Regions from separate parts of the Streptomyces sp. NPDC002817 genome, predicted to be linked through region 1. Evidence: riboswitches for the same ligand, from Rfam matches in the RefSeq annotation. Region 1 holds a riboswitch; each other region holds the start of a gene.

Region 1 (7,493 bases):
GCCGCCACAGCGCGTCCGTGTCCGCGTGCTGTTCGATGAGGTCGCCGAGCCGGTCGAGCTGCTCCTCGCGCAACGCGGCGAACGACGTGTCAGGGGCCGGCACGAAACGGCGGCCCGCGGCGGCCGCCACCTCGCGCAGGAAGGCCCGCCGGAATCCGTCCGACTCCAGCGAGCCGTGCCAGTGGGTGCCCCAGGTCTGGCCGACCCGGCACCCGTCGAGGAAGGGTTCCCCTGAAGTCACGGAGGCGATCCCGTGATGGATCTCGTACCCCTCGACCCGCTCGCCGAGGGCTTCCCCCACCGGCCGGGTGAGGGTCTTCTCGCGGGCGAACCGCACCCGCACGGGAAGGAGCCCAAGCCCGTCCACCTGGCCCTGCCGACTCTCGACCTCGTCCTCGATGTGCTCGCCGAGGACCTGGAAGCCACCGCAGATGCCGAGGACGGGCCGCCGCTCGGCAACCCTGCGCTTGAGGGCCTCAGCCAGACCCCGCTCCCGCAGCCACTCCAGCGCCCGGACCGTTCCCCGGGTCCCCGGGATCACCACGAGGTCGGCGTCGGCCAGTTCCTCCGGCCGGTCCACGAACCGCACGACGACGCCCGGTTCGGCGGCGAGGGCGTCCACGTCGGTGAAGTTGGACATGAGCGGAATCGCGCAGACGGCGACCCGCAGCACGTCCTCGCCGACGGGCGGGGCCGTGTTCGACTCCCGTATGGTCCCCCGCAGGGAGACCCGCAGCCCGTCCTCCTCGTCGATGCCGAGCCCGTGCCGGAAGGGCAGCACACCGTACGTGTGCCGCCCGGTGAGGCCGTGGAGCATGTCGAGCCCGGGCTCCAGGAGGCTGACATCGCCCCGGAACTTGTTCACGAGGAACCCGGCGACGAGGGCCTGGTCCTCCGGCGAGAGCAGCGCGACGGTCCCGAAGAAGGAGGCGAAGACGCCACCGCGGTCGATGTCGCCGACGACGAGGACAGGAAGCCGGGCATTCCTGGCGATGCCCATGTTGACGATGTCGGTCCGCCGCAGATTGATCTCGGCAGGACTGCCGGCCCCCTCACAGATCACCGCGTCATACGTGCCCCGCAGTTCGGCGAGACAGTCCAGCACCGTGCCGAGCAACTGCTGCTGGCGTCCCCCGTGGTAGCCGCGCGCACTGAGCTCACCGACCGGTTTGCCGAGCAGCACGACCTGACTGCTCTGCTCACCACCCGGCTTCAGCAGCACGGGATTCATGAGCGCGGTCGGCTCGACACGGCAGGCCTGGGCCTGCATGGCCTGAGCCCGCCCGATCTCGGCGCCCTCGCGGGTCACGAAGGAATTGAGGGACATGTTCTGCGCCTTGAAGGGCGCGACCTTCACCCCCTGCCGTACCAGCCACCGGCAGATCCCGGCGGTGACGACACTCTTGCCCGCGTCGGAGGTGGTGCCGGCGACGAGAAGCCCACCGCCGGTCATGACGCACGCGCCTTGAGAGCGACCCGCGCGGCGACACTGACGCCGAGCGCGAGCAGACCGACGCGACGGGACAGCCGTACGGCCCGCTCGATGTCGTGGACCTCCACGGAACGCCCCTCCTGGTTCAGCACGGGCCGGTGCTCGACGCGCCCCGCATACGACAAGGTCCCGCCGAGCCGCACGCCCAGGGCCCCGGCGAACGAGGCCTCCACGGGCCCGGCGTTGGGGCTCGGATGCTCGCCGGCGTCGGCACGCCAGGCTCGTACGGCCCCCCGCGGATCGCTCCCGGCGACAGCGGCCAGTACGGCGGTCAGCCGAGCCCCCGGCCACCCGGCGACGTCGTCGAGCCGGGCCGAGGCCCAGCCGTACCGCCGATGACGCGGCGACTTGTGCCCGACCATGGCGTCAAGGGTGTTGACGGCACGGAACCCGAGCAGCCCGGGCACGCCACCGACGGCTCCCCATACCAGGGCCCCCACGACGGCGTCGGAGGTGTTCTCGGCAACGGACTCGACCACGGCCCGGGCGATCCCGTCGGCATCCAGGGTCTGCGGATCCCGCCCGCACAGATGAGGCAGCCGCTCCCGCGCCGCCACGACGTCCCCGACTTCCAGGGCACGCCCGACGGTTCGTGCCTCGCGCACGAGCGAGGTGCCGCCCACGACGGCCCAGGTGGCGACACCGGTCAGCGCGACGGAGGCGGCGGGGGAGGGACGTACGGCCTTCTGCGCCACGGCACCGAGCACGACGGCGCCCCCGGCGCACACCGCGGTGTGCAAGGCCCCCCAACCCCGGTGGTCCCGCCACAACACCCGCTCCACGGCACCCGCGGCCCGCCCGAACACGGCGACCGGATGCCCCCGGCGTGGATCACCGAGCAGCAGGTCACCGAGAAGTCCGGCGGCGGCGCCGTACGCGAAGACGCGATCGGCACGCATCGGCTCAGCCGGCCGTGGCGTCGGGCAGCGACCTGGAGCGGTATCTCAAACGGCAGGCGAGCATGGCGATATGTCCTCACTCAGGGTGTCCACGCCCTGGTTCGACGAGACCGACGACGAGAGTTCCTGGCTCCCGGGGCTACCTACCCCGGTGACAGTGGCGGGACCGCGCCGGACTTCCACCGGCTTCCTCTTCTGCCGTCGTACATGGCTCCGGCAGTCCACCATGGGCCCGGAAGGGCCGTCAACTTGCCGTTGACCTGGGACGGGAGAGTGTGCTGAGGCCCACATACGGGGGGTTGCGGGCCTGACAAAAACGTGGGGTGCGGGACGGTGAACCGTCCCGCACCCCACAGGGTGTTCGCTCGTCGCGTCAGGCGACGATCAGATAGATCCCGTACGTCACCGCCGCCGCGCAGGCCGCGAAGCAGGCGTACGCGCCGGTGACCGCGAGGGCCGCGGATCCGCCCTGTGCGGTGGCCCGTTCCTGGCGGGAGAGGCCCATGATGCCGAGGGTGAACAGGGCCACGAGGGCCACGGTGACCACGAGGCTGACGCCGAAGACGGAGCCCAGCGCTTCCCAGTCGATCTTCATGTCGGTGATTCCTTCGTTCCTGGGTGCGGCGGGCTCAGACGGCGGCCGGCGGAGCGGCGGGCTCCGGGGCTGCGGTCGGGGCCGGGGCCGGGGCCGGGATCGTGGCCGTGAGGTCCTCGGTCACCGTGCCCGCCGGGGGAGGGGTGACCGCGGCGATCGCCGTCGTCACCACGCCGGCCGGCTCCTCGTCGCTGTCGTTGACGTTCGTGTGGTCGATGACCTCGCGGCGCGAGAGCTTCCAGATCGCCGCGCTCGAGGCGATGAGGAAGACCGCCACGACCGCCGTGCCCCAGTCGCCGAAGCCGGTGACCCACTCCGCCAGTGCGCCCACCAGGGCCGCGGCCGGCAGGGTCAGGCCCCACGCCACGAACATCCGCGTCGCCGTGGACCAGCGGACGACGCCGCCCTTGCGGCCGAGGCCCGCGCCCATCACCGCACCCGAGACCGAGTGCGTGGTGGAGAGGGAGAAACCGAGGTGCGAGGAGGCCAGGATGACCGTGGCCGCGCTGGTCTGGGCGGCGAAGCCCTGCTGCGGCTGGAGGTCGGTCAGGCCCTTGCCCATCGTGCGGATGATGCGCCAGCCGCCGAGGTAGGTGCCGAGCGCGATGGCGAGACCCGCGGAGAGGATGACCCAGGTGGGCGGGTCGGAGTCGGGGGCGACGGCGCCGCCGGCGACCAGGGCGAGGGTGATGATGCCCATCGTCTTCTGCGCGTCGTTCGTGCCGTGGGCCAGCGAGACCAGGCCCGCCGAGGCGATCTGGCCGGCGCGGAAGCCCTTCGCGGCGGCCTTGCCGTCGGCCTTCTTGCCCATGGAGTAGGAGAGGCGGGTCGCGAGCATCGCGGCGAGGCCCGCGACGATGGGCGCCGCGATCGCCGGGATCAGGACCTTGGTGACCAGGACGTCACCGTGGACCGCGCCCATGCCCGCCGAGGCGATGGTGGCGCCGATCAGACCGCCCATGAGGGCGTGCGAGGAGCTGGAGGGGAGTCCGACCAGCCAGGTCAGCAGGTTCCAGAGGATCGCGCCGACCAGGGCGGCGAAGATGACCTCGGGACGTATGCCGCTCTCGTCGACGAGACCCTTGGAGATCGTGTTGGCGACCTCCACGGAGAGAAATGCGCCCACAAGGTTCAGCACGGCGGACATGGCCACCGCGACCTTGGGCTTGAGTGCACCGGTCGAGATGGTCGTGGCCATCGCGTTGGCGGTGTCGTGAAAACCGTTCGTGAAATCGAACGCAAGTGCGGTTACTACCACAATCGCGAGGATCAGCGAGAAGTTTTCCATTTACCCAGGCAATCGTTCGAGCGTCATTGGCTGGTCGAACGTAGGTAACCAGGGTGAACGGAAGGTGAACTGAGGCGGGCCGCAGGGTGTCTGGAATCGAGGGTTTCCCCTCCGATCCTCCGGTGCGGCCCGACCGCCGCGCGGTTACGAGCCCCGGGCGAACTTCTTCAGCTGTGCCAGGGACCCGTTGAAGAGATTCTGATCCCCCGGCAGGCTGCCGCTGTTGTCGTACTGCCAGATGGTCCAGTAGCCCCATCCGGTCGGCAGCGCCCCGGCGTCCGCCGAGTTGTAGCGGGCCACCCACAGCGCGTGGTTGGAGGCGAAGGCGCCGCTGCCGCCGGTGCAGGTGTTCCACCAGTGGGCGGTCGTGTAGATCACCGGGCGGCGCCCGGTCAGCCGCTTCACCTCGTTGCTGAAGGACTTGATCCAGCTGACCATGCCGGCCTTCTTCAGGCCGTAGCACTTGTGCTTGCTGTCGTACGGGTTGTACTCGATGTCGAGAGCCGGCGGCAGCGTCCAGCCGTCCGCGCTCCAGCCGCCGCCGTTGCGTACGAAGTGCGCCGCCTGTGCCTTGCCCGACGACTTGTTCGGCAGGGCGAAGTGGTAGGCCCCGCGGATCAGGCCCGCGTTGCGCGCGCCGTCGTACTGCTGGTTGAAGTACGGGTTGCGGTAGGTGTGGGACTCGGTCGCCTTGACGTAGACGAACTTCGCCCCCTTGGACTTCGCCTTCGGCCAGTCGACGTTCTTCTGATGCGAGGAGACGTCGTGCCCCTTGGGTTTACCGGCCGCCGAAGCCGGAAACTCGGCCAGCGCGGTCCCCGCGAGGGTGAGCGCTGCCACGGACGCGGCAAGGACGCGGCCGCGGTGACGGGAAGGTGTGCGATCACGGGCCATATGTCCCCCCGGAATGGCGACGTGCACGACAAAACAGGCAGAGATTACTGGAAGATCCGCGCATGCTCGGCGCTCTACGGCCAAGCCGCAGCGAAGGGGGAAGTGTCCGTATTTGCGACCTTCCGGACGCCTGGCCTCCGCCCTAAAGTGCCCCCGCCCGGCCGCGTTCGGCGGCCCCACCTGACAGGATCGCGGCATGGCTGAGCAGCGACGCGACCAAGGGGACGGGCGGGGCGCCGGAGAGGGCGCACAGGATGTGCCGGAGCCGTGGAAGCGGAGTGTGCGCGCCGAGGAGGTGCCCGCCTGGGAGGCGCTGGTCGCGACCGCCCGCCGCACCGTCCTTGACGGACTCGTCGTCGGCACCTCCGGCAACGTCTCCGTCCGCGTCGGCGACACCGTGCTGGTCACGCCCTCGGGTGTGCCGTACGACCGGCTGACACCGGACGACGTGACCGGCGTCGACCTCGACGGCCGCCGGGTCCTGGGCTCGCTCGTCCCGACGAGCGAGCTCCCCATGCACCTCGCGATCTACCGCACCACCGACGCCGGCGCCGTCGTCCACACCCACGCCGTCCACGCGACGGCCGTCTCGACGCTCGTCCCGGAGCTCCCGGCGATCCACTACATGTCCGGCGCCCTCGGCGGAGCCGTCCGGGTTGCCCCGTATGCGACGTACGGCACCCAGGAGTTGGCCGAGAACATGCTCCACGCCCTCGCCGACCGCACCGGCTGCCTCCTGCGCAACCACGGCACGATCGCCTACGGCACCACCCTGGACCAGGCCTACGACCGCACCGCCCAGCTCGAGTGGATGTGCCGCCTGTGGCTGACGGCGTCCTCCGTGCCGGGCCTGACCCCGACCCTGCTGTCGCAGGAACAGGTGGCGGAGGCGGGGGAGCGGCTACGGGGGTACGGGCAGCGCGGGTGACGCGGGTCCGTGCGCGCCCGGCCGTCCCGGCAATGACCGGGCACGGCGGCGGCGAACTGTCCCGCGTCACTCCGAATCGCCCTCCCACTGGCCCGTGACCGGGTCCGCCAGGACACTGGACGGGTGCGCACTGTCAAAGCGACGGCCGCAGCCGTCACCATGGCCCTGGCCGCCGGCGCCGCGAGCGTCGCCGCCGGACGACTCGCCAGCGACGCCGCGCTGAAGGCGCCCCCTGGCCGTCCCCTGCCCAACGAACCCCGGCTCACCGTGCACGCCACGGCCGCCGGCCAGGTCGCGCTCACCCGGGACCTGGCCGCCCTGCGCCCCGGCACCTACGGCCTCTCCGGCGACACCGCCCACGCGGTCGTCGGCCCCGTCCTCGACACCGCGTCCCACTCCGCCGACACCGTCGTACGCCGCCTGGAACGCGTCACCCACGGCACCCTGCGACCCGGCGACAAGGTGTGGTTCACCCCGAACACCCACATCGGCGACCCCGGATCCGCCCTGGGCCTCGACCATGAGGACGTCGAGATCCCGGGCGAACTCGGCACCCTGCCCGCCTGGTTCGTCCCCGGCGTACGGAGCACGTGGGTCATCTCCGTGCACGGCCTCGGCACCACCCGCGAACTCTCCCTGAACGTCATGGAGTTCCTCACGAGCCGCCGCTTCCCGGTGCTCGCCCTCGCCTACCGCGGCGACCTCGGCGCGCCCCGCCCGCCGGACGGCCTCAACCACCTCGGCGAGACCGAGTGGCGCGACCTGGACGCGGCGATCCGCTACGCCGTCCGCCACGGCGCCAAGAAGGTCGTCCTGCACGGCTGGTCCACCGGCGCCACCATGGCGCTGCGCGCCGCCGCCCACTCCGGGGTCCGCGACCGCGTCTCCGGGCTGATCCTGGACTCCCCTGTCCTCAGCTGGCAGACCACCCTGCGCGCCCTCGCCAGCGCCCGCCGCACCCCCGGCGCCCTGCTGCCGCTCGCCGTCCGCGCCGCCCAGGGCCGCACCGGACTGCACTCCGACGCCGCCGCCGAGGGCGCCGACCCGGACCTCCTCAAGGTGCCCACCCTGATCGTCCACGGCCCCGACGACACGATCGCCCCCTGGGCCCTCTCGCGCCGTCTCGCCGCCGCCCGCCCCGACCTGATCGCCCTCCACACCGTTGCGCACGCTCCGCACGGAGCCATGTGGAACGCCGACCCCGCGGGGTACGAAGAGGCGCTCCGCCGCTTTCTGACCCCGCTGATGTGACGACCGCCGACGGCACCCGGCAGACACATCCACCGGTTCCGTTTAAGGGCGTACCACTGGCCAGTTTCCGGCCCCCGGACGCCAGCCGAGACCCCTGCGTTGGCCATCCCCGTAGCCCGCCGTTACATTCCGTTTGGGTTTTCGGA
Region 2 (7,493 bases), on a different contig from region 1:
TGACCATCCCGATCGCCCTGCTCATGGGCTTCTATCTGCGGGTCCTGCGCCCCGGCCGGGTCGCCGAGGTCTCGCTCATCGGCGTGGCGCTGCTGCTGTTCGCCCTGATCGCGGGTCGCTGGGTCGCGGAGTCCTCGTGGGCCGGCACCTTCACCCTCGCGCCCTCGACACTGGTCGTCTGGCTGGTGGCGTACGGCTTCATCGCCTCGATCCTGCCGGTGTGGATGCTGCTCGCACCGCGCGACTACCTCTCCACGTTCATGAAGATCGGCACGATCTTCCTGCTCGCACTCGGTGTCGTCGTCTCCCTGCCGACCCTGAAGATGGACCCGGTCACCGACTTCGCCTCGCGCGGCAACGGCCCTGTCTTCGCGGGGTCGTTGTTCCCCTTCGTCTTCATCACCATCGCCTGCGGCGCCCTGTCCGGCTTCCACTCCCTCATCTCCTCCGGCACCACGCCGAAGATGATCCAGAAGGAGACGCAGGTCCGGATGATCGGCTACGGCTCCATGCTGATGGAGTCGTCGGTCGCCGTGATGGCGCTGGTGGCGGCGAGCATCATCGACCCGGGCCTGTACTTCGCGATGAACGCGCCTTCGGGAGCGATCGGCACGACCGTGCAGGAGGCCTCGCGGGTGGTGACCGGGTGGGGCTACGCGATCTCCCCCGACGACCTGGCCCGGGCGGCCGAACGGGTCGAGGAATCAAGCCTGTTGTCCCGGACCGGCGGGGCGCCCACCCTGGCCGTCGGGGTCTCGGAGATCTTCTCCAAGGTCACCGGCGGGAGCCTGAGGGCCTTCTGGTATCACTTCGCGATCATGTTCGAGGCGCTGTTCATCCTGACCGCGCTCGACGCCGGCACGCGCGTGGGCCGGTTCATGCTCCAGGACATGCTGGGCAACGTCATCAAGCCCTTCAAGAACATCAGTTGGAAGCCCGGCCTGGTCATCACCAGCGCGATCGTGTGCGGACTGTGGGGGTACTTCCTCTGGGTGGGCGTCCACGAACCCCTCGGCGGGATCAACCAGCTGTTCCCGATCTTCGGCATCTCCAACCAGCTCCTCGCCGCCGTCGCCCTGGCCGTCTGCACCACGCTGCTCGTGAAGTCCGGACGCCTCAAGTGGGCCTGGATCACCGGGATCCCGCTCGCCTGGGACGCCACGGTCACGCTGACGGCGAGCTGGCAGAAGGTGTTCTCCAGCGATCCCAAGGTCGGGTTCTTCAAACAGCGCCAGATCTTCCAGGACGCCATCGACCGGGGCGAGGTGCTGCCGCCCGCCAAGAGCATGGACGACATGCGCACGGTGGTCACCAACTCCACGGTGGACGGCGTACTGACGGCCGTCCTCGCGCTGCTGATCGTCGTGGTGATCGCCGACGCCCTGCGGGTCTGCGTCCGGCACGTACGCCGTCCCGCGCTCTCCACGCTCAGCGAGTCGCCGTACGTCGAGTCGAAGATCGTCGCCCCGGACGGGCTGTTCCCGACCCGGGAGGAGAAGGAGGAGGCACGCCATGAGGTCGGCACTGCGGCGGGCAGTTAGGGGCGTGCGCTGGTACGTGCGCGAGCTGACCGACGAGTCGGCGTACGACCGCTATGTCGCGCACGTCCGCCGGGACCACCCGCAGGCGGACGTGCCGACCCGGCGGGCGTTCGAGCGGATGCGGACGGACCGGCAGGAGGCGGACCCACGGCAGGGATTCCGCTGCTGCTGACACCGATGTCGGACCTTCACTGAATCGACATACCGATATGCGGACGAGGTCTTCCACTCCTGTCACACCGTGACCTAGATTGCCTGCGCGTTACACGGTGATCAGTGAGGGGATCGGAGCCGCCGTATGTCAACAGATTCGCCCGAGGCCAGACCACCGGTGGTGACACCCGTGCGGGTCGTCATCGCCCTGTGCCTCCTGGCACCGTTCGTCGCCATGCTGTGGGTCGGCTCGTACGCCAAGGTCGACCCCACGTTCATCGGCATCCCGTTCTTCTACTGGTACCAGATGCTGTGGGTGCTCATCTCCACCGCGCTGACGATGGTCGCGTACAAGCTGTGGCAGCGTGACCAGCGCGCCCGCCGGGAAGGTGCCTCCAAGTGAACGACGGCGTGAACGGCGTGGCACTCGCCGTCTTCATCATCTTCTTCCTGGCCGTCACGGTCATGGGCTTCCTGGCCTCGCGCTGGCGCAAGGCCGAGAACGAACACACGCTGGACGAATGGGGCCTGGGCGGCCGGTCGTTCGGCACCTGGATCACCTGGTTCCTGCTCGGCGGCGACCTCTACACCGCGTACACCTTCGTCGCCGTACCGGCGGCGATCTACGCGGCGGGCGCGGCAGGCTTCTTCGCGGTGCCGTACACGATCCTCGTCTACCCGCTGATCTTCACCTTCCTGCCCCGCCTCTGGTCGGTCTCCCACAAGCACGGCTATGTGACGACGTCCGACTTCGTGCGCGGCCGGTGGGGCTCCAAGGGCCTGTCGCTGGCGGTGGCCGTCACGGGCATCCTGGCGACGATGCCCTACATCGCCCTCCAACTCGTCGGCATCCAGGCGGTGCTGGACGTGATGGGCGTCGGCGGCGGGGAGAACACCAACTGGTTCGTCAAGGACCTCCCGCTCCTCATCGCCTTCGGTGTGCTGGCGGCGTACACCTACTCCTCGGGTCTGCGGGCCCCCGCGATGATCGCGTTCGTGAAGGACACGCTGATCTACATCGTCATCGCGGTGGCGATCATCTACATCCCGATCAAGCTGGGCGGGTTCGACGAGATCTTCGGCGCGGCGAACGACAAGTACACCGCCGCCAAGGCGGGCGGCCTGATCCCGCCCGAGGCGGGACAATGGACGTACGCCACGCTGGCGTTGGGCTCCGCGCTCGCGCTGTTCATGTACCCGCACTCGATCACCGCGACGCTCTCCTCCAAGAGCCGTGAGGTGATCCGCCGCAACACCACGATCCTGCCGCTGTACTCGCTGATGCTGGGCCTGCTCGCCCTGCTGGGCTTCATGGCGATCGCGGCCGGCGTCGACGTCACCAACCCGCAGTTGGCGATCCCGCAGCTCTTCGAGGACATGTTCCCGAGCTGGTTCGCGGGCGTGGCCTTCGCGGCGATCGGCATCGGTGCGCTGGTGCCGGCGGCGATCATGTCCATCGCGGCCGCGAACCTCTTCACCCGCAACATCTACAAGGACTTCATCAAGCCGGACGCGACGCCGGCGCAGGAGACGAAGATCTCCAAGCTGGTCTCGCTGCTGGTGAAGGTGGGCGCCCTGGTCTTCGTCCTCACCATGGACAAGACGGTCGCCATCAACTTCCAGCTCCTGGGCGGCATCTGGATCCTCCAGACCTTCCCGGCACTGGTCGGCGGTCTGTTCACCCGCTGGTTCCACCGCTGGGCGCTGCTCGGCGGCTGGGCGGTCGGCATGATCTACGGCACGGTCGCGGCGTACGGCGTGGCCTCCCCCACCCAGAAGCACTTCGGCGGCTCGTCGAAGGAGATCCCGGGCATCGGCGAGATCGGCTACATCGGTCTGACGGCGTTCGTGCTCAACGTGGTGGTCACGGTGGTCCTCACATTCGTCCTGAGGGCCGCGAAGGCCCCCGAGGGCGTCGACGAGACGCGCCCCGAGGACTACACGGCGGACGCCGGCGACCCGGGCGTACAGGTGGAGCTGCCGCCGGCGACTGCGGACTCCGCTCACTGAAGAGACCTGGGGGCGCGGGGAACTGCGCGACCAGCCACGAACCACCCGCAGCGGGCCGCCGACAGCACCACCAACGGCGGCCCGCTTTCGTGCACACTCACCTGCATGGACATAGAGATCCGGCCGGCGAACCCCACCGAGTACGCCGTCATCGGCGAGATCACAGCCCAGGCCTACCTCCTGGACGGCCTCCTGACCTTCGGCGAGAGCGACTGGTACCTCGGCGAGTTGAGAGACGTCACCAAGCGGGCCGCCGCGGCCGAAGTGCTCGTGGCCTCCCTCGGCGGCGAGCCCGTCGGCACCGTCACGTACGTCCCCGCCGGCGGCCCCATGGCGAACCTCGCCCGCCCCGGAGAGGCCGAGATCCGCATGCTGGCCGTGTCCCGGGCGGCCCGCGGCAGAGGAGCCGGCGAAGCCCTCGTCCGCGCCTGCGTCGACCGGGCCAGAGCAGCCGACGGCTGCACCGGCATGGTCCTGTCGACGCAGCAGATCATGCACGCCGCGCACCGCATCTACGAACGTCTCGGCTTCACCCGCGTCCCCGCACGCGACTGGAATCCGATCCCGGGTGACGAGTTCACGCTTCTCACCTACGAGTTGACTCTCTGAAGTCGCTGCGACACAACATCTAGGGGTGCCAACAGAACCCGGCACAAGATGTATGCTCATGCTCGCTGTCGCCGCAGGGGAATCCGGTGCGAATCCGGAACTGTCCCGCAACGGTGTACTCATGCGTGCATAAGCACATATGAGAGTCAGTCCGAGGACCTGTCGACAGTGTGCCCAGGCCGCCGTGGCCCGGGTGCCAAGACGTCCGGGCCTCGTGGAGTGGGCCGGTGGACGCGACGCCCCGTGCGCTCGTGTGCTGCCCCCTGCCCTCCGCAAGGCCCCCGTGCCGAGCGAGGGAGAGCCCCCACGTGACCATCGCGCCAGTCGACCCGGCTTCAGTGACGCAGGCGGAGACCGACGGTCCCGGTACCGCGCTGCTGCGGACCCTGACCGAGCTGACCGCCGACCTCCCCGACGCCGACCCCGGACGGGTCGCCGCCGCCGCGCTGCGCGGCCGGTCCGCCCGGGCCGACGAGTCGGAGCTGCGCGAGCTGGCGACCGAGGCGGCCGCGGGGCTGATCTCCGAGGACCCTGCCTACTCCCGGCTCGCCGCCCGGCTGCTGACGATCAGCATCGCCGCCGAGGCCGCCTCGCAGGGCGTCACGACCTTCACCGGGTCGGTCGCGGTCGGCCACCGTGAGGGCCTGGTCGCGGACCGCACGGCGGAGTTCGTCCGGGTGCACGCCTCCAGGCTCGACGCCTTGATCGACGTGCACGCCGACGACCGCTTCGGCTACTTCGGGCTGCGCACCCTGCACAGCCGTTACCTCCTGCGGCACCCGATCACGCGTCAGGTCATCGAAACCCCCCAGCACTTCATGCTCCGGGTGGCGTCCGGCCTCGCCGAGGACGACACGGCCAGGGCCCTGGACGAAGTCGCCGCGCTCTACCGGCTCATGAGCCGCCTCGACTACCTCCCCTCCTCCCCCACGCTCTTCAACTCCGGCACCCGGCACCCCCAGATGTCGTCCTGCTACCTCCTCGACTCCCCGCTGGACGAGCTGGACTCCATCTACGACCGCTACCACCAGGTCGCCCGTCTCTCGAAGCACGCCGGCGGCATCGGACTGTCGTACTCCCGTATCCGCAGCCGCGGTTCGCTGATCCGCGGCACCAACGGGCACTCCAACGGCATCGTCCCGTTCCTGAAGACGCTCGACGCCTCGGTCGCCGCCGTGAACCAGGGGGGCCGGCGCAAGGGTGCGGCCGCGGTCTACCTGGAGACCTGGCACTCCGACATCGAGGAGTTCCTGGAGCTGCGGGACAACACCGGTGAGGACGCCCGGCGTACGCACAACCTGAACCTCGCGCACTGGATCCCGGACGAGTTCATGCGCCGGGTGAACACCGACGGCCAGTGGTCCCTGTTCTCCCCCGCCGACGTGCCCGAGCTGGTCGACCTGTGGGGCGCGGAGTTCGACGCGGCGTACCGCGAGGCGGAGACCAAGGGCCTCGCCAAGAAGACCATCCCGGCGCGTGACCTGTACGGCCGCATGATGCGCACCCTCGCGCAGACCGGCAACGGCTGGATGACCTTCAAGGACGCCGCCAACCGCACTGCCAACCAGACGGCCGAGGCGGGCAGCGTCGTCCACTCGTCCAACCTCTGCACGGAGATCCTGGAGGTGACCGACGACGGGGAGACGGCGGTCTGCAACCTGGGGTCCGTCAACCTCGGCGCGTTCGTGCTCGGCGACGACATCGACTGGGAGCGGCTGGACGAGACCGTCCGCACCGCCGTCACCTTCCTCGACCGGGTCGTCGACATCAACTTCTACCCGACCGAGCAGGCGGGCCGCTCCAACGCCCGCTGGCGGCCGGTGGGCCTGGGTGCGATGGGCCTCCAGGACGTCTTCTTCAAGCTGCGGCTGCCCTTCGACTCCCCGCAGGCCAGGGCGCTCTCCACCCGGATCGCCGAGCGCATCATGCTCGCCGCGTACGAGGCCTCCGCCGACCTGGCCGAGCGCAACGGCCCGCTGCCCGCGTGGGAGAAGACCCGTACCGCGCAGGGTGTCCTGCACCCCGACCACTACGACGTGGAGCTCACCTGGCCGGAGCGCTGGGCCGCGCTGCGGGAGCGTGTCGCCGCGGTCGGCATGCGCAACTCGCTGCTGCTGGCGATCGCCCCCACGGCCACCATCGCGTCCATCGCGGGCGTGTACGAGTGCATCGAGCCGCAGGTCTCGAACCTCTTCAAGCGCGAGACGCTGTCCGGTGAGTTCCTCCAGGTCAACTCCTACCTGGTGGCCGAGTTGAAGCAGCTCGGCGTCTGGGACGCGCAGACCCGGGAGGCGCTGCGCGAGTCCAACGGCTCGGTGCAGGGCTTCACCTGGGTGCCGCAGGACGTCCGCGACCTGTACCGCACGGCGTGGGAGATCCCGCAGCGCGGCCTGATCGACATGGCGGCGGACCGGACCCCGTTCCTCGACCAGTCGCAGTCCCTGAACCTGTTCCTGGAGACGCCCACCATCGGCAAGCTCTCCTCGATGTACGCGTACGCCTGGAAGCAGGGTCTGAAGACGACGTACTACCTGCGCTCGCGCCCGGCGACGAGGATCGCCCGCGCGGCCCAGGCGCAGGCTCAGCCCGAGAAGACCATTCCCGTCCAGCAGGTGACCTCCGAAGAGGCCCTCGCCTGCTCCCTTGAGAACCCCGAGTCCTGCGAGGCCTGCCAGTAATGCCCAGCAACCAGAACCTGCTCGACCCCGGCTTCGAGCTGACTCTGCGCCCCATGCGCTACCCGGACTTCTACGAGCGCTACCGGGACGCCATCAAGAACACCTGGACCGTCGAGGAGGTCGACCTCCACTCGGACGTCGCCGACCTCGCGAAGCTGTCCGAGGGCGAACAGCACATGATCGGCCGCCTGGTGGCCTTCTTCGCGACGGGCGACTCGATCGTCGCGAACAACCTCGTGCTGACCCTCTACAAGCACATCAACTCCCCGGAGGCGCGCCTGTACCTGTCGCGCCAGCTCTTCGAGGAGGCCGTGCACGTCCAGTTCTATCTGACCCTCCTGGACACCTACCTCCCCGACCCGGAGGACCGTGCGGCCGCCTTCGACGCGGTGGAGAACATCCCCTCCATCCGCGAGAAGGCCGAGTTCTGCTTCAAGTGGATCAACGAGGTCGAGAAGCTGGAGAGCCTGCAGACGCAGGCCGACCGCCGCCGCTTCCTCCT
Region 3 (7,493 bases), on a different contig from region 1:
GGGTGATGGTGGAGCGCTTCGCGATGGCCGACCTGCTCAGCGAGGTCGACCGGATCAGCCGGATCGCACCGGACCAGGCCCGCACCCTGCTGGAGAACTGCACCCGGCGCCGCGACTCCGGCCGGGAACGCCGCGACCCCTTCGACGTGCTGCGCCGCACGGGGTTCCTCGCCGAGGCGGTGGACCGGATGGCGCCCCAGAGCCCCTGGCGGGCGGTACATCTGTACCGGCTCCTTCTGCTGTGCACGGTGGGCGAGTCGGTGGGCCAGCGCGAGGTGCTGGACGTCCTGGACGCGGCGGGCCGCACGCCGTCGCCGTATCTGCTCCAGGCGCTGGCGGACAGCTGCCGCCGGGGCAAGGCCCAGGACACCGTCTTCGCCGCCGTCGTCCAGCAGTACTTCCGGGAGCATCTGCCCGCCCGGCCCGACGACGGGCACGGCCGCGATTCGTCCCGCCGCGACCCCTGGTACTGAGGAGAGGTTTTGGCCAGCAGGAAACCCGCCCGGCACCAGTCCGTGCCCCCCGTCCCGGAGTCCTTGCCCGATGCTCCCGCTCCGGAGCCCGCGCCGCCGGCCCCCGAGCCCGCGGACTCGTTACGGACGGCCGCCGACCGACTGGCGGAGCTGGCCGACGAGTGCCCCGAGGGCAGCACGGGGCGCACCGTACTGACCTGGATCGCCGACGACGCCCGGGCCGGCGGGCGCGCCCTGTCCGGCGTCAACCTGCTGCACGCCTATCCACCCGACACACTGGTGCCGGACGAGCCGTCGAGCAGCAGCGGGCGGATAGCCGTCGTGTCCACGTTCCGGGACGTGGCGGTCTTCCTGCCGATCGTGCTGACGTGGCTGTCCCTGTGGTTCGCGTTCCGGGACTTCGAGGACGCGCCGAAGGGCACCAACTTCCTGACGCTGTGGTCCTCGGGGCTCGGCGGTACCGCGGTACTGCTCGTCGTCCTGCTCATCGGCGGGGTGGTCCTCGCGACCCTGTGGCTGCAACGCCTCGAATGGGCCACCGAGCGCGACGCCTCCCGCGAACGGCTGCGCGGACAGGTCGCCGGGCAGCTGGCCCTCCTCACCATGGAGCTCGCCAAGTACGCGGTCCTGGAGGCGCAGGCCGTGCCCGCGGGCCAACTCGTCGGCATCGCACGGGACATCACCCGCAGCACCGCCGAACTCTCCCGCACCATGGCGGACAGCGCCGACCGGATGGAGAGGATCTTCGAGCCCGGCCCGGAGAGCAGGTTCGTCACCGCGATCGACAAGTGGACCGAGTCGGCGGGCGAGTTGGGCGCGATGGGCCGCTCCCTGACCGTGCCGCACCAGCTGTTGCGCGACTTCGCCCGGATGCGCGAGGAGCTGCGCGCCGACGAGACGGCGACCCGGGAGTCCCTCACCCGGCTGCTCGCCGAACTGCGCAAGGCGGCCGGCAGCTCCCAGGAGGCCAACCGGGTGCACGCCACGGTCGCCGACGAGGTCTCGGAGACCACCCGCAAGGTCGGCGTGGCCATGCAGCTCCTGAGCGACAACAGCGAGCGGATGTACTCCTACATGGACGCCCTGGAACGGGTGCTCGCCCTGCTCCAGAACGACCGGCCGGTCGGCTATGGCCCGCTGCCGATGTCGAACTCCGACGGCATGGCGAACGGCTCCCACAACGGAGGACGGGGGAACGGCCATGGCGGCGGCGCGCAGCCCCCGTCCGAGACCCCCCGGCCGGACGGCGGGGCCGGGACACCGCCGCCCCGCCGCCCCGGTGACGACTGGTACGGGCAGGACCAGGGATGAGGAGGCGCCCGACGGGCACCGGCGTCGCCCCGCGCCACCTCGCGGGCTGGCTCTTCGCGGACCTGTTCCTGGTGCTGTTCCTCGTCGTGCTCGGCATGGTGGCGTCGGACGGCACGGACGAGGCGTCGGGCACCGGCAAGAAGCCGAAGCCGTCCGCGTCACCCTCGGCCGCCTCGCCGTCCCCCTCCCGAACCGCCAAGGGCCCACTCGGACTCGACCCCCAGCGGCACACCTTCACCGTGTCCCTTTCCTCCGGGGCGACCGGGCGCGCCTCCGGCAGGGGCACCCTGAACGCGGCCGACCGCAAGAAGGTCGTCGCGGCCCTGGACAAGGAGATCCGCAAGAGCGCCGACGGCCGCCGCATCGGCATGGTCATCACCTTCGGAGTGGCCCCGCAGGCCCAGCTGGGGGCGGCGACGGACCTCGCGGAGGACGTGAACCGCATCCTCAAGTCAGGGCGCCCGCAGGCGTTCTGCGGGGGGAACGTCGGTACGCGGCCGTTCTGGTCCGGGGGTTCGGCGGACCGGGTGGAGATCGAGCTGTACTACATCAACGCGTGCGAGGGTCAGGGGTAGTCAGGACCTCCGTGCGCAACGGAAACCCGTGTGCCCACTGGAGCTGTCAGGGGTGTTGGCGCTGCGCGCGGCCACCCGGTAGCGGTTGCAGTAGGACTTGTGGCACATGTACGAGCCACCGCGGATGACCCGGGCGGCGTGTTCACGGCTCCACCGGTCGGCGCACCATTCCCATACGTTGCCGGACACGTTGTGGAGCCCGAACCCGTTCGGTTCGAAGGCGTCCACCGGAGCCGTGCCGCGATATCCGTCGGCGGCGGTGTTCCTGGTGGGGAAGGCGCCCCGCCAGATGTTGCAGCGGTACGTGCCGTCGGGGTCGAGTTCGTCGCCCCAGGGATACCGCTTCTGCTCCAGACCGCCGCGGGCCGCGTACTCCCATTCCGCCTCCGTGGGCAGCCGCTTGCCCGCCCAGGCCGCGTAGGACGCCGCGTCGTGCCACGACACATGGACGACCGGATGGTCCGCCCGGTCCTCGACCGAACTGCCGGGCCCCTCAGGCCGGTTCCAGAGCGCTCCCTCGACCCCGCACCACCAGGGCGTGTCCTCGGGTCGCGGGGCGCCGCGGCGGAGCGTGGCGGGCAGGAAGCCGGCGAAGACGTACGACCATCCCAGGCGCTCGGCATCGGTGGCGTACCCGGTGTCGGCGACGAACCCGGCGTACTGCTCATTGGTCACCGCGCACGCGTCGATCCGGAAGGGTTCGACCCGCACCGCCCGCACCGGACCCTCCCCGTCGGCGGGGAACCCCTCCGCGTCCTGCGCGCCCATCAGGAACTCGCCACCGGGCAGCGCCACCATGCCATCGTCCGGACCCCGGGGAGCCCGTGACGGCGGTACGACCCGCGGCTCCTCGCTCGGGCCGCCTCCCGACGGCATGCAGCAGCGGGCGGGTGACGGCGACTCGTGCATGGCGCGAGGCTAGGCGACGTTCCTGTGCGGCCGGTCAGCCGAGCCGGGGGATCTCGATGGCGGGGCAGCGGTCCATGACCATCTCCAGACCGGCGGCCCGGGTGCGCTCGTAGGCGGCCTCGTCGATCACTCCGAGCTGGTACCAGACGGCCCCGGCGCCCTTCGCGACGGCCTCGTCGGCGACGGCACCGGCGAGGTCGCTGTTGACGAACACGTCCACGACGTCGACGTCGAAGGGGATCGCCTCCAGCGAGGGGTAGCCCTGCTCGCCGTGGACCGTCTCCGCCTTGGGATGCACAGGCACGATGCGCTTGCCGTACCGCTGCAGCACGTCCGCGACGCCGTAGGCCGCGCGCCGCTGGTTCGACGACAGGCCCACGATCGCCCAGGTGTCGCCGCTCTCGGTGAGGATCTTGCGGATCGTTGCTGGGTCGCCGTACACGCTCGGCCTCCTCGGAAGTCCTGCCAGGGCTGATGTGCGCGACAACAGCGGACGCGGCTCGTCGATTCCCGCAGAGCGCCGGACCGGTCTCCCTCCGGTCCGGCACAGCCGTTCGAAAAGGGTACGCACCGCCGTGATAGCTTGCCGAGGCCAGTCGAACCCATGGACGTGGGTCAGGGAATCCGGTGCGAATCCGGAGCTGACGCGCAGCGGTGAGGGTGACGGGCGGGGCCTTTCGCCACTGGATGTCGTACGACGTCCGGGAAGGCGCCCCGGCCCGGCGGAACCCGAGTCCGAAGACCTGCTGGCGGCCCCCGCGGCCGACCTGCGGCGGGGGAGCACCGTACGACCGGGCTCCGCGTTCGAGCCCTCGACGACTGAGGACCGACTCCCGTGCCGCACGCGCGTTCTGCCACCCTGCTCGTGGCAGGAACCCTGCTCCTGACCGCCTGCTCCGACGCCGACTCGACCGATGCCAAGCCCGCCGTCACCCTGAAGAACTGCGGCCACACCGTCAGCGTCGCTTCGCCCCCGAAGCGGGCCGTCTCCCTCAACCAGGGCACCACCGAGATCATGCTCTCCCTCGGTCTCGCCGACCGCATGGCGGGCACGGCGACCTGGACCGACCCCGTGCTGAAGGGACTGGAGAAGGCCAACGCGAAGGTGGCGCGGATCGCCGACAACGCCCCTTCCTACGAGCGGGTCCTGGAGGCCGAACCCGACTTCGTCGCCGCCTCCTTCGTCTCCACCCTCGGCAAGGGCGGCGTCGCCACCCGCGAACAGTTCGACAAGCTCGGCGTCCCCACCTACGTCTCCCCGTCCGACTGCGCAGGCAAGGACAACGACAGCGGCGGCGACGGGTCGCGGAGCAAGGCTCTCGGCATCGACGCCGTCTACGGCGAAGTCCGGGACCTGGCCAAGGTGTTCGGGGTCGAGGAACGCGGCGAGAAGCTGGTCGCCTCGCTCAAGGAACGGATGCGGAAGGCCACTTCGGGCCTCGACGCCTCGGACGTGACCCTCCTGTACTGGTTCGCCAACTCCGAGTCGCCCTACATGGCGGGCTGTTGCGGCGCACCCGGCATTATCACCCGGACCCTGGGCGCGAAGAACGTCTTCGACGACACGCACGAGGAGTGGCCCCAGATCAACTGGGAGACCGTCGCCGACCGTGACCCCGACGTCCTCGTCATCGGCGACCTCACCCGCAAGTCCCAGACCGCCGAGTCGGCCGACAGGAAGATCGCGTTCCTGGAGTCGAACCCGGTCACCAGGAACATGGCCGCCGTCAGGCACAAGCGGTACGTGCTGCTCAGCGGACAGGCCATGAACCCGACCATCCGCACCATCGAGGGCGTGGAGAAGGTCGCGGCCGGACTCCGCGAGTCCGGGCTCGCCAAGTGACCGCACGGCCTCTTGCCCTCGGGGTGGCGGGGGCCTTCCTGCTGGTCGCCTCCGTCGCCGTGGCGATCACCATCGGCCCGGCGGACATCCGGGTCCAGGACGTGTGGTCCACCGTCATCGCCCATCTCGGCGTCGGCACCTCGGAGTTGACGCCCATCCGGGACGGCATCGTCTGGCAGCTCCGGCTGCCCCGCACCCTCCTCGCGGCGGTGTGCGGGGCCGGACTCGCCGTGTGCGGTGCGGTGATGCAGTCGCTGCTGCGCAACCCGCTCGCCGACCCGTTCGTCCTCGGCGTGTCCTCGGGCGCCTCGACGGGGGCCGTCGCGGTGGTCGTCCTCGGTGTCGGCGCGGGCGCGGTGTCCGTGCCGACGGGGGCGTTCGTGGGCGCCCTGGTCTCCTTCGCGCTGGTGCTGTTCCTCAGCCACACCCTCGGCGGCAGCACCGACCGGGTCGTCCTGGCCGGCGTCGCCGCCATGCAGCTCTTCTCCGCGCTGACCTCGTTCATCGTGCTGACCGCGGCCGACGCCGAGACCACCCGGGGCGTCCTCTTCTGGCTCCTCGGCTCGCTCAGCGGCGCGGGCTGGACCGACGTATGGGTGTGCGCGGCCGTGCTCGCCCTCGCACTGGGGGTGTGTCTGACGTACGCCCGTACCCTCGACGCCTTCGCCTTCGGCCAGGACGCGGCGGCCGCGCTCGGGGTGGCCGTCGCGCGGACGAGGCTGGTCCTCCTGTGCGTCACGGCCCTGCTCACGGCCGTGCTGGTCAGCTCCGCCGGGGCGATCGGCTTCGTCGGCCTCGTCCTGCCGCACGCCGTGCGCGCCCTCGTCGGCGCGGGCCACGCCCGGCTGCTGCCGCTGTCCGCGCTGGCCGGGGCGGTGTTCCTGGTGTGGGTGGACACCCTGGCCCGCACCGCGCTCGACCCGCAGGAGGTGCCGGTGGGTGTGGTGACGTCACTGATCGGAGTGCCGGCGTTCGTGGCGGTGCTCTACCGGACGAGGAAGGTGCGATGAGCCTGCGCGCGGACCGTGTCGGCCGTACGACCGACGGCCATCTCATCCTCGACGGCGTCACCCTCGCCCCCGAACCGTGCTCCGTCGTCGGGCTGTTGGGCCCCAACGGCTCCGGCAAGTCCACCCTGCTGCGGCTGCTCGCGGGGTTGCTTGCACCGACGGCAGGGGTGGTGACCCTGGACGGCGCTCTCCTGTCCGGCCTGCCCCGGCGCGAGGTCGCCCGACGACTCGCCGTGGTCGAACAACAGGCGGACACCCAGGTCGAGTTGACAGTCCTCGACGTCGTACGACTGGGTCGCGTCCCGCATCGCCGCGCCTGGACGCCTGCGACCGAGCAGGACGAGAAGGCCGTACGCGCGGCCCTGGAACGCACCGGCCTCACCGAACGCGTCCACCAGCCCTGGCACACCCTGTCCGGCGGCGAACGCCAGCGGGTGCAGATCGCCCGTGCCCTCGCCCAGGAACCCCGCGAACTCCTCCTCGACGAACCCACCAACCACCTCGACATCCACCACCAGCTGGACCTGCTGGACCTGGTCGCCGGGCTCCCCGTCACCACCGTCGTCGCCCTGCACGACCTCAACCTCGCGGCGATGTACTGCGACCACGTCGTCGTCCTGCACGCCGGCCGCGTGCACTCCCGCGGTGCGCCCGGGGACGTGCTGACGGAGGAGCTCATCGCCGAGGTGTACGGCGTGCGGGCGGCCGTGAGCAGGGAGGGAGCGGACGGACGGCCGCACGTACGGTTCCTGGGGACGCTGCTCTGAACGCCTGTTCGGCCGACCGGTCGCGAGGTACCGTGCGGGCAGTCCGCACACAGGGGGTGGCCGATGTCCGGACACGTCACGCGTGCCGTGCCTGCCGTCGGACTCCGCCACCCTGACCGGAATCCGGGCCACCTGCCTGCGCACGACCCCGACCCCGCCTACGCTCACCACGTGCTGCACATCATCGACGCCCGAACCGGCGCCCCCGTCCCTGCCCGCCGTGGCCCGACCCGCGTCGAGGCACATGTGCCGGGCTACGACGGCACCGCCCTGCGCGTGCTGCTCGTCGCCGACGTCCTCGCACGCGCCCTGGAGATCGGCGGCACACCCGTCTGGTCACTGCTCAGCACCGAACAGGACCGGGCGGAACTGCGGGCGGGTGCGGCGGCCCTCGGCATCCGGCCCTTCGAGGACGGCCGGGACAGCGGCCCGGGGACGGGCGGGTCCCAGGTCATCCACGTGGTCGGCGAGGGCGGGGCGACACCCGACGGGGTGCGGGTCACCGTCGCGCCGGTCGCGGGTGCCCCGGAAGGAGCCGACCCCGGTGTGCTCCGTCTCGCGTTCCTGTCCAGCCGCCACGGCCTGCCCGTACGCCTCGACGCGGC
Region 4 (7,493 bases), on a different contig from region 1:
TGACAGCACCAACCCGGTGCTGCACGGCTCGTTCGGCACCGTCACCAAGAGCCTGATCGCCAGCGGTACGACGGCCACCCTGAAGCCCGCGGACAACTCGGCCGTCAAGGGGCTTCTCTATCGCAGTGGTTACTCCGGCAACACCGGAGCCTTCTTCGCCACCAGCACCTTCGGCAGTGGAAAGGTCGCCTTCTGGGGCGACAGCTCCCCGATCGACGACGGCACCGGCCAGTCCGGCAACACGCTCTACGACGGCTGGAACGACACCGGCGCCACCAACGCGGCGCTCGCGCTGAACGCCACCGAGTGGCTGTCCTCGTGACACCGACCCGCTGAGCCCGCACAAGGGGGATGGCGGGTGCGGTCCCGGAAGCCGTTCCGGGGCCGCACCCGCCATCGACTCACTCAGGACACATCGCGCCGGACCTCATGTGCAGCCGTCACCAGGTTCTCCAGCGACGCACGTACCTCGGGCCAGTCGCGGGTCTTCAGACCGCAGTCGGGGTTCGCCCACAGCCGTTCGGCCGGCAGGGCCTCAAGTCCCTTGCGGAGCAGGGCCGCGGCCTCCGCCGCACTCGGCACCCGCGGCGAATGGATGTCGTACACCCCCGGGCCCGCCTCGCGCGGATAGCCGTGCGCGGCCAGCTCACCGGCCACCTGCATGTGCGAGCGGGCCGCCTCCAGACTGATGACATCGGCGTCGAGGTCGTCGATCGCCCCGACGATGTCACCGAACTCCGCGTAGCACATATGGGTGTGGATCTGCGTCTCGGACCGTACGCCCGCCGTGGTGAGCCGGAACGCCTCGGTGGCCCAGGCCAGATAGGCCGGCCGGTCGGCGGTCCGCAGTGGCAGGGTCTCGCGCAACGCCGGCTCGTCGACCTGGATGACCGAAGTGCCGGACGACTCAAGGTCGTTCACCTCGTCGCGCAGGGCGAGGGCGACCTGGCGAGCGGTTTCGCCGCGGGGCTGGTCGTCGCGGACGAACGACCAGGCGAGCATGGTGACCGGACCGGTGAGCATGCCCTTGACCGGGCGGTCGGTGAGGGACTGGGCGTACGCCGTCCAGCGCACCGTCATCGGTTCGGGGCGCGAGATGTCGCCGGCGAGGATCGGCGGCCGGACGTACCGGGTGCCGTAGGACTGGACCCAGCCGTGCCGGGTGGCGAGGTAGCCGGTGAGCTGTTCGGCGAAGTACTGGACCATGTCGTTGCGTTCGGGCTCGCCGTGCACGAGGACGTCGATGCCGGTCTTCTCCTGGAAGGAGATCACCTCGCGGATCTCCGCCTCGATGCGCTTGTCGTACGCCGCCGTGTCGATGCGTCCGGCCTTCAGGTCGGCGCGTGCCGTGCGCAGTTCGCCGGTCTGAGGGAAGGAGCCGATGGTTGTCGTGGGCAGCGGCGGGAGCTTCAGGTGGGCGCGCTGGGCCAGGGCACGCTCGGCGTACGGCTGTGGGCGGCGGGCGTCGGCATCGGTGACGGCGGCCGTCCGGGCGCGCACGGCGTCGTCGTGGGTGATGGGGGAGGCCGCTCGGGAGGCCAGGTCCGCGCGGTTCGCGGCGAGTTCGGCGGCGATGGTGTCGGTGCCGCGGGCCAGGCCGTGTGCCAGTGTGACGATCTCGGACGTCTTCTGCCGGGCGAAGGCGAGCCAGCGGGCGATCTGCGGGGCGATGTCGCGTTCGGCCGTGACGTCGAGCGGGACGTGGAGCAGGGAGCAGGAAGCGGCCACGTCGACCCGGTCGGCGAGGCCGAGCAGGGTGCCCAGCGTGGACAGTGACTTCTCCAGATCGTTGATCCAGATATTGCGCCCGTCGACCACCCCGGCCACCAGCCGCTTGCCCGGCAGTCCGCCCACGGCGGCGAGGTCGTCGAGGTTGGCGGCGGCCGGGCCCGTGAAGTCCAGGGCGAGCCCGTCGACAGGTGCCTTGGCCAGAACGGGCAGGGCCTGTCCGAGGCGGTCGAAGTACGAGGCCACGAGCAGCTTCGGCCGGTCGGTCGGAGTGCCGAGTTCACGGTAGGCGCGGGCGGCGGCGCCGAGTTCCGCCGGAGTGCGGTCCTGGACGAGCGCGGGCTCGTCCAGTTGCACCCACTCGGCGCCGGCGGCCCGCAGAACCGACAGGACGTCGGCGTACACGGGCAGCAGCCGGTCCAGCAGCGTCAGCGGGTCGAAGTCGGCGGCGACCCCGGGGGCGGGCTTGGCCAGCAGCAGATAGGTGACCGGGCCGACCAGGACAGGCCGGGCGGCCAGACCGAGCGCGAGGGCTTCCCGTACCTCGGCGACCTGCTTCGAGGCATCCGCGGCGAAGACGGTGTCCGGCCCCAACTCGGGGACGAGGTGGTGGTAGTTGGTGTCGAACCACTTCGTCATCTCCAGCGGCGCGGTGTCCCGGCCGCCGCGGGCCATGGCGAAATAGCCGTCCAGTGCGTCCGCCGCGACGGCGTCGCGGTGGCGGGTGGGGATGGCGCCGACCATGACGGTGGTGTCCAGGACGTGGTCGTAGTACGAGAAGGCGCCGGTCGGCACCTCGTGGAGGCCGGCGTCTGCCAGCTCTCGCCAGTTCGAACGGCGCAGTTCGGTGGCGGTCCGGTGGAGCGCGTCGGCGGTGACGCGGCCCTTCCAGTAGCCCTCGATCGCCTTCTTCAGTTCCCGGTTCGGGCCCTGGCGCGGGTAGCCGTACACGGTGGCGTGCGCTGCCGCGGCTGCGGACTCGGTGGTCACGGAACTCTCCTTCGCGAGCTGTTCTCGTAGCACGACCCCGGCGACGGGGGAGAACGCGAAGGGAAAACGGCACTCCGGGCGGCCGCACGAAAACCTGTGCCCGCCTTGAGTGTTCGCCGACCCGCCCACGAGGTCACCGGGATCTCCGGGTACGAGTCGGTCGTACCCGGGCAGTGGCAGGTCTTCGGACTCGCGGGCACACCTCGTGATGTACGAGGCACCTAATGGCCGTCGCTTCCCAGACCCGCTTGCCGGGTCCAGTGCGTGTGACGGCGGTCGTTCCCGCTCACCGCTGCGGGGCAGTCCCGGATTCCCACCGGGTTCCCTCTTACGACGCTCCTGCCTGGCGGACAGGGCGAACCAGCTGCGTGCTCAGCCTATACACGAGGACGGGGGCGCCGCCGGTGAGTTCATCGGCGGCGCCCCCCGTCGTCGGTTCAGGAGATGCGGTGCACGAGCTGGGTGGTCAGCTCGTAACGGGCCCCTACGACGGCCAGTTCACCGGCGGCCACCTTCGCGGCGAGGTCGGGCTCCGCGGCGATGCGGGAGCGGATGGCCCGGACGTTGGCGTCGATGGTCGCGTCGACGCGGGCGTCGCCGTCCTTGGTGCGGTCTATGTTCGGTCGTATCTGGTCGGCCAGGTACTGGATGTGGGCCGGCAGCTGCGCACCGGAGACGTCGGTCTCGACGGCGGCCTTCACGGCGCCGCAGGACTGGTGCCCCAGGACCAGCACCAGCGGTATGTCGAGTTCCAGCACTCCGTACGCGACACTGCCGAGCACGGCCTCGTCCAGCACCTCACCGCCGCTGCGCACCGTCATCAGATCGCCGAGGCCCTGGTCGAAGACGAGCTCCGGGGGCACCCGGGAGTCGATGCACCCGAGGACGAGGGCGAAGGGATGCTGCCCCGTCGCCAGGGCCTGACGGACGGCGGGTGATTCGTCGGGGTGCCGCTCGCGGTAGGTGCGCCAGCGCAGATTGCCCGCCGCCAGTTCCCGCAGCGCCTCGTCGGGAGTGCCGGGTCGAGGACGCGTGCCGGTGGGGGTCGCCGACGCGGGGGTCGCGCCGAGCGTGAGGCCGGCGCCGAGAGCCGCGGCACCGGTGAGCCCGGCGCGCAGGAGTGCGCGGCGCCCGGCTCTGTGGGGAGTGTCTTGAGAGTTCACGGCGACGAACGTATGACCGAGTCCGGCACCGGTCTGTCGCGTTGCCAAACCATGGTGAAGCGCGGGGAAAGCGTGACGTGATCTTGGGTGGATCTTGGTCTTTCCTGGTGCCGTCCTTGGTGCGGCGGCCTCGGCAACTGCCTTGCTGTGCACTGCATTTGAGACAACCTGGCTCGAGAGAAGGTTCAGACCTGATCCCTGGAGAGCCCTTTCCGCAGGCTGTGTGGGAGGCGTCGCGGACGCCGGAGCGTGTGAATGAGTCAGGGCGGGAATCGGCCTTGTTCGTCCCGTTGATAGTTCAACGTGGGCGCTGCGAGAATCCCCGTCCCGACCCCGTTGTGACAATTCGCATCACGCGAATTTCTGATTCACAAATCCCCCACGAAGTCCGCACAGAGCGTGGCTCTGGCCTGCCTCCGCGCAAAGCAGCGAAGAAGGTGCATTGTGTCACGGCACTCCATGCCGTTCGGCGCGCCGCCGCCGTACTCCGAAACTCCCCAAGAATCCACGGAGCGGCCGACGGTGGCGCACGATCCCGCCTACCGGACACTCCGCCGCGCCCACCGGCAGTTCGGAGTGCGGGCCACGGCCGTCGCCGTCGGCGGATTCCTGGTGTACGTCCTGCTGTCCGGCTTCGTCCCCGCACTGATGAACCGCACCCTCGGCGGCCACCTCACCCTGGGACTGGCTCTGGGGCTCGGGCAGTTCGTGCTGATGGGCGTCATCGTGTGGCGCTACCTCGTGCACCACCGCACCCACGTCACACCCGTCGTCCGAGGTCTGCGCAGGCTCGCCCACCACCAGGAGGCCGCAGGGCGAGCGCGAGTGAGCGCCGCTCCCCGAGAGGGGGACCGCCGCCGATGGTGACGACCGGTGCCGCTGTCGTGGACCGCTTCAGCCTGCAACTGACGCTCGTGCTCTTCCTGTCCGTGGTCGTGGTCACCCTCTTCACCGCGCTGCTGACCGCACCGCAGGGCGACGAGATCAGCGAGTTCTACCTCGGCAACCGCATGATGTCGCCGCTGCGCAACGGGCTGGCCATGTGCGGCGACTACCTGTCGGCCGCGACCCTGCTGGGCAGCACCGGGCTGGTCGCCCTGACCGGCTACGACGGGCTGCTGTATCTGTGCGGCACCGCCGTCGCCTGGATGATGGTCCTGCTGCTCATCGCCGAACCCCTGCGCAACGCCGGCAGGTTCACCCTGGGCGACACCCTGGCGTACCGCCTGCCCCGCATGCAGCGCCCGGTACGCCTTGCCCTGGCCGTCTGCACCCTCGTCATCGCCACCCTCTATCTGGTCGCCCAACTCGTCGGCAGTGTCGCGCTGTTGACCCAGTTCACCGGCGAGCCCAGCGCCACCACCCGCACCCTGTGCGTGGTGGTCATCGGCACCATCGTCATCGTGTACGCCGCCATCGGCGGCATGCCCGGCGCCACGTTCATCCAGGTCGTCAAGGCCGTGATGCTCATCTGCGGGGTCACCGTGACCGCCGTGATGGTGCTGCACCGCTTCGACTGGAACTTCGACGCCCTGCTGGCCGCCGCCGCGGACAACAGCGGTCAGGGCCAGCGGTTCCTCGAACCCGGGCTGCGCTACGGCGGCAGCACCACCAGCAAACTGGACTTCTTCAGCCTCCAGTTGGCCATCGTGCTCGGCCTCGCCGCGCTTCCGCACGTGATGATGCGGCTCCTCGCCCCGAAGCAGGTCAGCGTTCTGCGCTCCTCGGTGGTGTGGGCCATGGGCCTGGTCAGCCTCGTCTGTCTGGCCGCGGGCATCCTCGGCCTGGGCGCCACCGCCGTCGTGGGGCGCGACACCATCGCGCAGACCGACCGCAAGGGTGACGCCGCCGTACTGCTGCTGGCCCAGGACCTCGGCGGCGGCATCCTGACCGCCCTGCTGTCCTGTCTGGCCTTCGTCACCCTCCTCGCCGTCGCCGCGGGCCTCACCCTGGCCGCGGCCTCCTCCCTCGCCCACGACCTCTACGGCGAGGTGATCCGCAAGGGCCGGGCGAAGGAGACCGAGGAACTGGCCGTGGCCCGTCTCGCGGCGGCCGTCATCGGTGTCCTCGGCATGCTGCTCGCGCTGATCTCCTGGGGTGCGAACACGGCGACACTGGCATTCCTCGCCTTCGCGATCGCTGCCTCCGCCCTCTTGCCGACACTCGTCTACACCCTGTTCTGGCGGCGGTTCACGGCTCAGGGCGCCCTGCTCAGCCTCTGCGGCGGCCTGTTGAGCTCCGTCCTGCTCGTGGTCTTCTCGCCGGTGGTTTCCTCGACTCCCTCCTCGCTCTACCCGTCCGCCGATTTCGCCCTGTTTCCCCTGCAGAATCCCGGCATTGTCTCCATTCCGGCCGGATTCCTCCTCGGTTGGCTGGGCTCGGTGTTGAGCAGGCCGCAATCGCCCGAAAGTTATGAGGACTTCGAGGTCCGCACCCTCGTCGGAGCGGACCAGGAGTGAACTCGACCATGGCATGGGGAATTTGTGGAGTTTTTGTTCATCGTTGATCAGGGCTTGCGGCGACAACTCCCGTACAGTAACTAGGTGAATCATGAAATTGTTCAGCCGTGACACTTCGTTCCGCCGCACGGAGCACACCGTCATGCCCCAGCCCCCCACCATGTCAACGGCTGCCGGCACCGCGCTCCTCCCGGACCCGGCGCTGGCGCCCCTGACCGGCGAATGGGTCATCGACCCCGCCCACAGCAGGATCGGCTTCTCCGTACGGCACGCGATGGTGACCACGGTCCGCGGAGCCTTCCCGGAGTACCAGAGCCGCCTGTACTTCGACGGTCGCGATCCGTCCCGCTCACAGGCGGAGATCGTGCTGTCGACCGGCAGCGTCGACACCGGCGTGGAACAGCGCGACGCCCACCTCGTGGGCCGTGACTTCCTCGACGCCCGCAACTACCCGCGCATGCGCTTCGCGAGCACCGCCGTGGAGATGGTTGGCAACGATGTCTACCGCATGACCGGCGACCTCACCATCAAGGCCGCCAGCCGCCTTGTGGTCCTGGAGCTCACCTACATAGGCTATGTCACCGACCCCTTCGGCTACCAGCGGGCCGGTTTCGACGGCACCACCACCATCAACCGCTCCGAATGGGGCCTGAACTACAACTCCAAACTGGCCGAGGGCGGCGCCATGGTGAGCGAGAAGGTCCGCCTCCAGTTCGACATCGCGGCGATCCGCACCGCGCCCGTCGGCTGACCCGCCCCGGCTCAGCGGGCAGTGACGTTGTCGAACAGCCGTGGCCAGAAGGCGACTACCGCTGTTCCAGCCGGACGATCACGCTCTTCGACGTCGGCGTGTTGCTGATGTCCGCGACGCTGTCGAGCGGCACCAGCACATTGGTCTCCGGGTAGTACGCGGCGGCCGAACCCCGGGGAGTGGGGTAGGCGACGACACGGAAGGCGTCCGCGCGGCGCTCCGATCCGTCGGACCAGACGCTGACCAGATCGACGAGGCTGCCGTCCGGCAGATCGAGGTCGGCGAGGTCGGCGGAGTTCACGAGGACGACGCGGCGGCCGCCCTTGATGCCCCGGTAGCGGTCGTCCATCGCGTAGGGAACGGTGTTCCACTGGTCGTGCGAGCGCAGGGTCTGCAGGATCA

What was found. A riboswitch is a leader RNA that binds a small molecule or an ion and turns the genes downstream of it on or off. The one in region 1 is predicted to bind cobalamin.
Region 2: it holds a riboswitch for cobalamin, as region 1 does, so the genes downstream of both, ACWD3I_RS21535 (ribonucleoside-diphosphate reductase subunit alpha) here and ACWD3I_RS17615 (cobalamin biosynthesis protein) in region 1, are expected to answer to the same signal.
Region 3: it holds a riboswitch for cobalamin, as region 1 does, so the genes downstream of both, ACWD3I_RS14030 (ABC transporter substrate-binding protein) here and ACWD3I_RS17615 (cobalamin biosynthesis protein) in region 1, are expected to answer to the same signal.
Region 4: it holds a riboswitch for cobalamin, as region 1 does, so the genes downstream of both, metE (5-methyltetrahydropteroyltriglutamate--homocysteine S-methyltransferase) here and ACWD3I_RS17615 (cobalamin biosynthesis protein) in region 1, are expected to answer to the same signal.

What each region holds. Positions count from the first base shown of each region.
Region 1 covers NZ_JBSFUY010000008.1:71,657-79,149, reverse strand. Annotated here, with positions in the region: gene ACWD3I_RS17620 (cobyric acid synthase) at 1-1,453, opposite strand, end outside; gene ACWD3I_RS17615 (cobalamin biosynthesis protein) at 1,450-2,391, opposite strand; cobalamin riboswitch at 2,493-2,632, opposite strand; gene ACWD3I_RS17610 (hypothetical protein) at 2,765-2,986, opposite strand; gene ACWD3I_RS17605 (inorganic phosphate transporter) at 3,021-4,274, opposite strand; gene ACWD3I_RS17600 (lysozyme) at 4,419-5,168, opposite strand; gene ACWD3I_RS17595 (class II aldolase/adducin family protein) at 5,365-6,096, shown strand; gene ACWD3I_RS17590 (alpha/beta hydrolase) at 6,220-7,347, shown strand.
Region 2 covers NZ_JBSFUY010000010.1:200,936-208,428, forward strand. Annotated here, with positions in the region: gene ACWD3I_RS21510 (carbon starvation CstA family protein) at 1-1,541, shown strand, start outside; gene ACWD3I_RS21515 (YbdD/YjiX family protein) at 1,513-1,713, shown strand; gene ACWD3I_RS21520 (DUF3311 domain-containing protein) at 1,840-2,097, shown strand; gene mctP (monocarboxylate uptake permease MctP) at 2,094-3,704, shown strand; gene ACWD3I_RS21530 (GNAT family N-acetyltransferase) at 3,810-4,313, shown strand; cobalamin riboswitch at 4,366-4,494, shown strand; gene ACWD3I_RS21535 (ribonucleoside-diphosphate reductase subunit alpha) at 4,622-6,991, shown strand; gene ACWD3I_RS21540 (ribonucleotide-diphosphate reductase subunit beta) at 6,991-7,493, shown strand, end outside.
Region 3 covers NZ_JBSFUY010000006.1:116,591-124,083, forward strand. Annotated here, with positions in the region: gene ACWD3I_RS14005 (hypothetical protein) at 1-473, shown strand, start outside; gene ACWD3I_RS14010 (hypothetical protein) at 483-1,784, shown strand; gene ACWD3I_RS14015 (hypothetical protein) at 1,781-2,359, shown strand; gene ACWD3I_RS14020 (formylglycine-generating enzyme family protein) at 2,360-3,268, opposite strand; gene ACWD3I_RS14025 (CoA-binding protein) at 3,303-3,710, opposite strand; cobalamin riboswitch at 3,860-4,019, shown strand; gene ACWD3I_RS14030 (ABC transporter substrate-binding protein) at 4,104-5,111, shown strand; gene ACWD3I_RS14035 (FecCD family ABC transporter permease) at 5,108-6,121, shown strand; gene ACWD3I_RS14040 (ABC transporter ATP-binding protein) at 6,118-6,888, shown strand; gene ACWD3I_RS14045 (hypothetical protein) at 7,060-7,493, shown strand, end outside.
Region 4 covers NZ_JBSFUY010000021.1:107,412-114,904, reverse strand. Annotated here, with positions in the region: gene ACWD3I_RS32110 (hydrolase) at 1-322, shown strand, start outside; gene metE (5-methyltetrahydropteroyltriglutamate--homocysteine S-methyltransferase) at 406-2,718, opposite strand; cobalamin riboswitch at 2,877-3,099, opposite strand; gene ACWD3I_RS32100 (carbonic anhydrase) at 3,156-3,881, opposite strand; gene ACWD3I_RS32095 (DUF485 domain-containing protein) at 4,404-4,748, shown strand; gene ACWD3I_RS32090 (sodium/solute symporter) at 4,742-6,340, shown strand; gene ACWD3I_RS32085 (YceI family protein) at 6,432-7,091, shown strand; gene ACWD3I_RS32080 (FdhF/YdeP family oxidoreductase) at 7,147-7,493, opposite strand, start outside.